2 regions of the Agathobacter rectalis ATCC 33656 genome follow, and region 1 is predicted to be linked to the other one. Evidence: riboswitches for the same ligand, from Rfam matches in the RefSeq annotation. Region 1 holds a riboswitch; the other holds the start of a gene.
The links. Region 1 has a riboswitch for cyclic di-GMP ahead of EUBREC_RS01215 (cellulose binding domain-containing protein). Riboswitches for the same ligand answer to the same signal wherever they lie in the genome.
Positions count from the first base shown of each region.

Region 2: linked by a shared signal. The riboswitch ahead of EUBREC_RS02650 (hypothetical protein) and the one ahead of EUBREC_RS01215 (cellulose binding domain-containing protein) in region 1 are both predicted to bind cyclic di-GMP.

Region 1 covers NC_012781.1:253,137-258,075, reverse strand. Annotated here, with positions in the region: gene EUBREC_RS01215 (cellulose binding domain-containing protein) at 1-2,075, opposite strand, end outside; cyclic di-GMP riboswitch class I at 2,118-2,222, opposite strand; gene EUBREC_RS01210 (IS30 family transposase) at 2,468-3,781, shown strand; gene gloA2 (SMU1112c/YaeR family gloxylase I-like metalloprotein) at 4,386-4,766, opposite strand; gene EUBREC_RS01200 (M42 family metallopeptidase) at 4,826-4,939, opposite strand, start outside.
Region 2 covers NC_012781.1:546,466-551,404, reverse strand. Annotated here, with positions in the region: gene EUBREC_RS02665 (hypothetical protein) at 203-586, opposite strand; gene EUBREC_RS16840 (hypothetical protein) at 590-1,099, opposite strand; gene EUBREC_RS17660 (hypothetical protein) at 1,175-1,489, opposite strand; gene EUBREC_RS02650 (hypothetical protein) at 1,506-1,892, opposite strand; cyclic di-GMP riboswitch class I at 1,954-2,045, opposite strand; gene EUBREC_RS02645 (hypothetical protein) at 2,121-2,504, opposite strand; gene EUBREC_RS02640 (hypothetical protein) at 2,536-2,979, opposite strand; gene EUBREC_RS17885 (hypothetical protein) at 3,036-3,188, opposite strand; partial or broken gene EUBREC_RS18350 (hypothetical protein) at 3,290-3,388, opposite strand; gene EUBREC_RS02635 (hypothetical protein) at 3,451-3,834, opposite strand; gene EUBREC_RS02630 (hypothetical protein) at 3,850-4,275, opposite strand; gene EUBREC_RS02625 (hypothetical protein) at 4,568-4,939, opposite strand.

The DNA.
Region 1 (4,939 bases):
TCTACAGATGTACCATTTTTATAATTTGCATCTGTTAAAAGTATTACATATTTTTTTACTCCTGTACGATATTCCATATTTCTTGCACAATACAACGCATCTACTACGGACTCCGGAGTATCTCCACCACCACTTACACCCAAAGTAGCTAACTCACTTTTAAAGGAAGATACACTTGTATACCAATCATAACTTTTGGTGGAACCAATTCCATCTGCATAAATATCTCTATATTCTACTAGTCCCAAGCGAATATCAACCTTATTTTCTTCCAGACTAGATACAACTGTCTCTATGTTATTTTTAACATTTTGTATTTCATTTCCCATAGAACCAGTAGTATCAATCACAAATACAACATCGGCTTTGCCTGCTTCAATAATACTATCTTCATTTTCCCAATCAATATTAAAAAAATAATCAGGCACCGATACTACCATATAAGTACTATAGTGACTAACTTCTGCTGATATTGTGCAATTGTCCATATTATGTGTTGTGTCTAATAATTCAAGTGCATTCTCTTCTTCGTTGTACCAAGCAATCGCTAAGTCGGTTAATTTATTTTTTTTCAAAATTTCATTACTGATTGTAAATGTTAATTGACTATTTTCAAAAGACAAGTCTTCATCATGAATAAAATCAAACGCAGTTCCTACAAGACAGTCAATATCCATTATTGTAGCATCATTTTCCAATGCCGTTGCATATATTTTTTGACTATAATCTCCTTTTCCCGTTATTTGAATATTGGGTAATGTTCCAACTTCTTGAAGCTGATATTGTTCCACCGTGTCTATTCTAACCGCTTGTGTTACGATTTCTTGGCTATCTATAACTCCATTTCCATCTGTATCAGAACTTAAAGGATTCAATCCACAAGCGATTTCTGTTCCGTCACTCATTCCATCCTCGTCTGAATCGTATTTTATAGGATTTGTCTTATGTAGATTAATCTCTTCATAATCATTTAATCCGTCTTCATCCGTATCTTTTGAAAATGGATTGGTATCATATTCATATTCCTGTGATAATGTCAAACCATCTTCATCGTAATCATCCGCCAACCGGATATTATCAATCGACAAACCTTGTAACAATAAATTTGTGTATATTGCTCTTTCCAAATAATTTTTTTCAATCTTGCCATCAGAAAGTTCTACATATTCAGTAGTATCTATTTCCCATGAATATAATACACAATTTTCTGCTACATTATTTGCTGAACCACCATGTCCATTAAATCCAAACAAAACACTCTGTCCGGCAGTAATATTCGCATTATATCCGGCATTTCTTATTACATAATGATTTCCTTCGTGGGACTCAATAACAGCATTCCAAATATTTGTTATTTCTCTTTCAAAATCAAACTCTAACACCCAATCTTCTAATGTCTTGTCCGTATTATTCGTAATCTGAATGCTACCTGTGAAACCACTTCCCCAATCACTATCAACCTGATATTGTACAGAATAATCTTCCTCTTGAACCTCTTTATTTTCTCCTACAACATTAAAATTTTCTGGGAACTCATTAAATGCTGTACTACCTGAAATACCAAATTCTATGCTTCCTCCAACAACAATATCCTGATTCCAGTCGGCATTCTTAATAATATATTGACTTTCTTCATGTGTAGAAATCTCTGCATTCCAAATATTGGTAATTTGATCATCATATTCAAATGATAAATACCAGTTCTGTATCGTATCATTTCCTGTGTTTTCAACCTTGACATTTGCATTATAACCGGATTCCCAAGAAGATGTTACCGAAAATGTAACATTATAATTTTCACCTTCATAAACTTTTTCATTCGCCACTTTTTTATGCTTTTTATTACGTGGCTTATCTTCAACTGGTTCCACGTTATTTCCCGAAACAGAAGTATCTGTTATTTCAATATTTTCTGTCGATACTTCATTTTCACTTCCCGCTTCGCTAATTGCAATAATTTCCTGAATTTCACTGGTCGTTTCATTTTCCTGAGCGAATGCAGTTACATTTACTGTACTAATACACATTACGAATGCAAGCACCCCTGCTAAGATTCGTTGTTTTAATCTCTTCATAATACATTAACCTCCTAAAATTAAAAAAGCTGCAATGATAACCATTGCAACCGAACCGTCAATATAATAAAATACGTGTATTTTATTTTATTACTTAGACTTCATGTTTTGCGTCCTTACGTTTCCATAAGTTTGCCCTAATTTGATTATTAGCTTAATAAAATACAGTCTCACTTCCTTTCACTAAAGATATATTCACTGCAAAAGTATACTATATTATTTACCATATTTCAACAAATTTTACAGATGTCTTGTTTATCCAAAAATGAAATTTTAAATTCCACCACCACATTTGGTGGTGGAATTTACTCCCGCACAGTAAAGGTTTACTCTTTCATATAAAAATGGTAAGGTTATCTTTCTTTCTGACAGCAGTAGAAAGAAGGATATCCATGAGTAAATATATTCCAGGAAACCAGAAGCACCTTTCCCTTGAAGACCGTATCTATATCGAAAACGAACTGAACAAGGGAGAAACCTTTAAGAACATTGCCCGCTTTCTTTGCAAGGATCCAACAACCATTTCCAAAGAAGTAAGGGCTCACCGTCTATCCGACTGGTATCACAAAGGTACTTTCTATAATGCCCATAACTTTTGTATTCATCGCTTCCATTGCCGGAAAACCAATGTCTGCGGAAAAATCATTCTCTGCGATGTAAAATGCACTTCCTGCCCCACCTGTAATCAAACTTGCAAGGATTTTGTGAAGGAACAGTGCAAAAGACTGGATAAGGCGCCCTATGTCTGTAATGGCTGCACAAAAAAGATAAATCATTGCACCATCGCCCAGAAATACAGATACGATGCACGTTTTGCTGATAGAAAATACCGTGAAAAGCTTTCCGGTTCCAGAGCCGGTATAAACATGACAAAACATGAATTACGCAAAAAGGATGGCATTGTTTCTCCTTTAATCGAGCAGGGACAATCTCCATATCAAATCATTACCAATCATCCAGAACTGGATATGTCAGTCCGTTCCTTGTACACCTATCTGGATCAAGGTCTGTTTACAGCCAGAAACATTGATTTAAAACGTAAGCCCGGCTTCAAGCCACGAAAGTGCCATAAAACACAGATTACAAACAGAACCGTCTTCGAGAAAAGGTTATTCAGTGATTTTAGTGAGCTGCGGTTATCCTCTTTTGTAGAAATGGATACGGTACACTCATCCAGAGAATCCAACAAGACGTTACTGACCTTTTTCTTCACTAAGGAAAAGCTGTTCCTTGCCTTTCTCCTGAATCGTTGTACTAAAGGCGCTGTCCGGCTTATTTTTGACCGTTTAGAAAAACGTATGGGCACCTATGAGTTCTTATCTGTCTTTGAATATATCTTGACAGACAGAGGTTCAGAATTCGGAGATCCTGTCGCTCTTGAAACAGGACTGGATGAAATTCAGCGTACCAGCATCTACTATTGTGATCCCATGCGTAGCGGACAAAAAGGAGGTCTTGAGCAAGCTCACACCATGCTTCGCATGGTGCTTCCCAAAGGAACTAGTTTTGAATTTTTGACACAATGGGATGTGAATCTAATCGTGAATCACATCAACTCCACTCCAAGGGAAAGTCTTAATGGAAGCACGCCTTATGACGCCGCATTAGAGACACTCGGAAAAGAAACCCTAAACGCATTTCAGCTTAAGCGCATTGACCCTGATTTGGTCAATCTAACGCCTAAGCTGATTCGCTTCAACCATTAACAACCACTTAGAAATCTGCTGTCGGACTGGAAATTAAACTTTCACATTTTCCTCACATGACCGGTGGAATTTAGTCTCGCACACTACCTTCCAGTGGTCCGTTTGTCATACCATCAAATCAGTTTTTTCCAAGAAGTTACTCCTATTATAACAGAAATAAGCGTTTTGAGCTTATAAAACTCTTAGAAAATCAAGAACTTTTAAATGAGTGTGGAATTTACTTCTGCACTGGAATTTACTTTTTCAAGTTAGCTGTCTTGTTTATCCCTTTCATTGAAATGTATTAAAAGCATCTCATCCAGTCCCAACTGCTATTTTTATAATTTATTACAAATTGTTACCAGATTTTCTTTCCCTTATTTTTTCCCTTATGAGGGTTCATAACCAAGGGTAAAACGGTATAACACGATACAAGATGTGATGAATAGGACACCAACAAAAACTTTAGTGTTTTCAAGGGTCTGCCGAGATTTTTATAACAAGATATAACAGTTATTAAATCCCTAAAAATACCTCAAGTGAGAATTCAAAGTTTCTGTTCCCTACACATTTAAATTTATAAAATCACAGCCAAAAACAGGGCACATCTTTTAACTGCAATACCTTATTCGTGAATTTCCAAGGGTAGATTGTCCGGATCATGAAAGAATGTCATTCTTTTGCCTGTGTAAGTATCGAGTCTAATCGGCTCAGTTATGATGCCCCTTTTATTCAATTCTCTTACAGTATCATCGACCGAATCTACAGCAAAGGCAAGATGCCGGAGACCATAAGCCTCTGGATAACTTGGACGCTTCGGACAATTTTTAATGATAAAAAGTTCTAATTCTATCTCATCGAGTTGAAGATCAATTTTATAATCATCACGTTCCGGTCTGTAATTTTCTCGAATAATAGAAAAACCTAACAGATCCACATAAAAGTGCTTTGATTTCTCATAGTCGCTCCCAATAATGGCAATATGATGAACTTTTTTTAAATTCATGGTGTATTTACCTCTCTCCTACTTTGTTTGAATACATGAAATAATGTATCACAATGATACTATTTTGTAATATATTTTCTCAAAAGCTTATAAGTATTCTCCACGCCATCCATATGTGAGCGCTCATAGTTATGCGATGCATAAACTCCTGCACCGATAAGCCCATGACGGAT
Region 2 (4,939 bases), 290 kb from region 1:
TATTTGCATTTTTATGTCAATTTTTAGGTTAGTAATGTTTTATCATATATTTTCCTTATATGGTGTCCACTTCTGAACAATACAATCTACATCTTTTAATTCTACATACTTATATTGCTATTTTTCCTAATGTTTTCATTTTATTACCTTCTATTCATCATTTTTCAAGTTTTCCCGTGCAGTATGCATTATTTTGATTCAATCATACTTCTATTTTCTTTTTTTCTTGAACTACTTCTATTTTATCCTTGGCAATTTCTTTCTCATACAAGTACTTATCTGTTCTATTCAATCCAAGTATATCAGCAATTTTTCTATCACCTGTACCTACAAAAAAAGTATCTTTCAACTCTTTCCTAATACTAACCTTATAACCATTAATCAAACCATAAGTTCTACACTCATATGCTTCTTGAATTTCATTTGGCGAAATTATTTTACTATATACTCCGCTATTATATTCATCAACAAACGTTGCATCTATTATTTCGCGATTTGTTGTAATTATTATTAAGTTTCCATCATTATCCTCATTTAATTCGTACTCATTTCCATTATATACACAAAATTCACCATTTTTTATCATTTTCTATTTTCCTTTCACTTCTACAAAATGTTTACCATCAAATATTGCAACAACAGTATCTTTTCCATTAACAACTTTATGTAATTCCGCACCTTTCTTAGGTTTTACATATTCACCACTTAAAGACCACTCGGGTATAATTTGCCCATTCCTTGCACCTGTAAATCCATTTAATGTACAAGGAGGACCATCTGTATTTGTTCCACCGAATATTTCCCCATATGGTGTCTTTATTTTTTCTGCATCTGTTGTCTTGAATTTAATATATGCATAAGTATCTCCACCTTCCGGATACGGTCTTACTCCATCACCTGTTACATAATCAAGTCGCGACGACTCCACAACATTATCATATCCTTTTATGTGTGATACATCATCATATCTTGCCACATAACCGCCAATTGTAGACCAGCCATCTTCTCCTATATACTTGTCTATATCCGAAGCCGGTATTGTCTTTTGAATATAAGTGTTAGCATCTATCTTTGGAACTGCCTCGCGTATTGCCTTCATCTGTGCGATTTGCTCCTTTGTTAAATCCTTTACATCCGTCAATCTTAACTTATTAATTTCCCGTGAATGGTGGTGTCATCTTTGTAACCCCAAGGCTCCTGCTACTTTACAATCTGCTGTTCCCACAAAATAATATTCTTGATTTTCTTTTTCTACATTAACTTTATAATTGTTTATTACTGCATATGTTGCATATCTGTACAACTCTTCTATTTCTTCTAATGAAACTTTTTTACTATAAACACCACTTCCGTATTTATCTATAAATGTTGAGTCGATTATTTTATCATTTTTAGTAAGGATAATTGTATTTCCATCACTATCCTTATTTACCTTAAATTCATTTCCATTATATATACAAAATCTACCGTTTTTTATCGTTCTTCCCATAATTACAATACACTTATTATATTTTTTCTTTTAATACTTCAATTTCCGCCTCATTTTTATTAATCCATTTTTGATACATCCCCTTATCTATGCACTCCATCCCTAAACGAATCCACTCTTGGTAATCACCCTTCATTGTTAATATTAAAATTTGTTTTTCCGTTTCATCAACTACTATAAACTTATATCCTTCATAAACAGCATATGTTTTTTTATCATATATTTCCTCAATTTCATCTTTTTGAACATACTTTATATATATTCTATTATTTCCAATCTCTTTTTCTACAAACCCCTCTTTTTTACTAGCATCATCCTCTGACCGCAAAACAATTCTACCATCTTTTTTAATTCCAGCAGAGTATTCGATTCCTTTGTAAATTGCAAAAGTAATATTTCTCATTTTTCCTCCCTTTAGGTAAAATTTTATATACAAAAAGGCTGCAGCGTCCGATATTACCGGATGTTGCAGCCGATCTGTCATTACATAAATGTTACTCCGTGTTAGACTCTAGCTTTGCGACCTTACGTTTCCATAAGTGTGCCCTTTTATATGCAAAATTTTATCGTATTTGCATTTTTATGTCAATTTTTAGGTTGGTAATGTTTTATTACAATTTAATTGTTCACGTTATAATTCTATCTTCTCTTTTTTCTCTATAATCTCCACATCTTGTTTTGGAAATTTTCCCTCATAATAATATTTGTCACATCTTTGTAACCCTAGAGCTTCTGCTACTTTACAATCTGCTGTTCCAACAAAATAATATTCTTCATTTTCTTTTTCTACATTAACTCTACTCCCCTTTATAACTCCATAAGTTTGACAATCATATGCCTTTCCAATTTCATTTGGCAAAATCACCTTACTATACACTCCACTATTATATTTATCAACAAATGTTTCATCAATTATTGCTCGATTTGTTGTAATTATAATTAAGTTTCCATCGCTATCCTCATTTAATTCGTACTCATTATCATTATATATACAAAATTCACCATTTTTTATCATTTTCTATTTTCCTTTCACTTCTTTAAAATGTTTACCATCGAATATTGCAACAACAGAATGTTAATCCCTGTTGTTTTAACACTTCTCCCAAATTTTTATTTGCAAAGCTAGAATTTGTTGTTTCATCCAACACATCCCCGATTTTTTTAACCTCAGCATCACTCAGCGTCTTTGCCCCAATCTCTATCCCATCTGCATTTTTAAATAACAACTTATTTCCCGAAATACTTACCGTGATTCCTGCTGCAAGACTCAGCATCATTGTTATAGGCACCGGCCAGTCAAAGGTTTCTCCCAGTGCTCCCACACCACAGGCTGCTGTATTTCCCGCAAAGTCTATCAGAGCTGTTTTTCCAAATGCCTTAAGTCCTTCTTTTAACCCCATTTCCGAGAACTTTGTTGCTGCAATGGCGCCTCCAAGCGTAACCAAATCCACCATTGCAAAATTCTCTACACTTCCATTGGTATATGCCATATGAAGCCCATTTCCGTCCGCCTTTCCGTCAGAAGTTCCAATAAGATCTGCAAAAGTCAGCTTTGCTTTTCCCTAGATGTATAGTCAATTCCCAGGTCAATTTCATCTAAAATAGTATCACAGGTCTGCAGTGCCTCGTCCACATCCATCATTATATCATACACATACATACAATTTAAATAGCTTACACCTTTTTCACTCCAATCCATGTATGCTTTTTTATTTCTTCTTCCATACTCATAAATCTGATACTTTAGATAAACACTGGGGTTGTAGAGGGTTTTACCCCACCATTACCCTTGAAGAGCCATTATAATCTACTTTTTACTTGCGTTAGTACGCTCCAATACACTTCCATATCACTATCCTCAAGATTATTTACGCTATCTTCTCCTCCTAGAAACAACGGAACTTTATAACCAGCACATGCAAAAGTTTTAGCTTATCGTGATTCCAAAAGAATAATCTTAATTAAAAATACATAATATCAATACTGCTTACATTGCTTCTAGCATCATAATCTGATGATATTTTTCCCCAGCTATATTCCATCTGCTGATTAATACCTAATTCATTTAATATATCATCGTGTAATATTTTTCTTTTATCCTCATCTTTTTCCGAAAACTCTTTATCACAACATATCAAAGACATCATATATATCTTCCCATTCCTAAAGAATAAACTTACAATATATTTCCTATTATCAATGATTTGTTGTTCATCTAAATAAAAAATTCTCAACCCATCTTGATTCTTATAGAATCTTGTGTTTTTAAACTGTTCAAATGAAAAGCCAGGAAAAATTATTAGCTTATCTGATATTTTAAAAAATCCATTGCTGATATCTAGCATTATTAGCTTCCTCCCTTACTTATTTAATTTAATATTACCAACAGGAGGTAATATCCCTTTATCAATCAAATCTTGAACATCAGGAACATAATATTGTGGCAATCCTCCTTTTCCAAATTGCGGATTTGCGTTTGTTATTCCATATGCACTCGCAACATCCTCATTAAATATATAGCCTTGCATTTCTCCTCTATAGCCATGTATAGGATTTTTCTCCACCTGCAACCCTTCAAATAATTTCGTTGCATCTCTGCCAGACTGTTCAATTGCATCTAAAGTTGTAAAATACTCCGTTCCATTCGGTTCTCCTCGATATAAAACAGTACCCTTTTCAACGGTAATATCAACATAGTCATCTATACCTGGATATTTTCCTGTTCCTTGCCAACTCCTTGCAATTTCAGAAGGTGTCTTACTACCAATCTGGTATGCTAAACACATAGGAATCAAAGCAGTCTTTTTCTATCTATTGCTTTTCTTTTATTCCTATTTCACAATTATCCTGTAATAGATAGAGGTGTGCGTCACCACTCTTGAAGCACTTGTGACTTCGTTCATTGAGACTGCTCCCTCTGCTTTGCAGGATTTTGCGTATTAGCTGGATGTTGGCAGCATATGTGCTGTACTTCGTATATCTAACCAGATTGTAACCCGCATTGAAGTGAGGATTACGGGATAGTAAACCTTATGAACCTAAGAAGTTCTGTTAAATGTCTGGTAGTGAGACTAGGATTTAAGCCTGCCCGTGGGGAGGCTTAGTTGTGATGCAATCTTTTACAAAATCTTCATAAGATGAATATAATTGAAAGATTGCCATATTCTTTGATTCTAGTGCTCTTTCTGAACTCCAATAAATAATTGAAATTCCATTATTCTGATAATATAGACATAAATAATCATCATCTAAAATAGCAAACGGAATGACATCATAATCAAATAAATTTTCCTGTTCTTTATATACTTCTAACATTTCGTCCATTGGAATAACTACAAAGTTTTCCGTTACACCATCAATTAATATATCCAGTATCCTTTGGGTTGCAATGATTGATTTTATTTCTTTAGGAATAATTCTATTCAGAGCTATTTCAATTGCATATTTCAT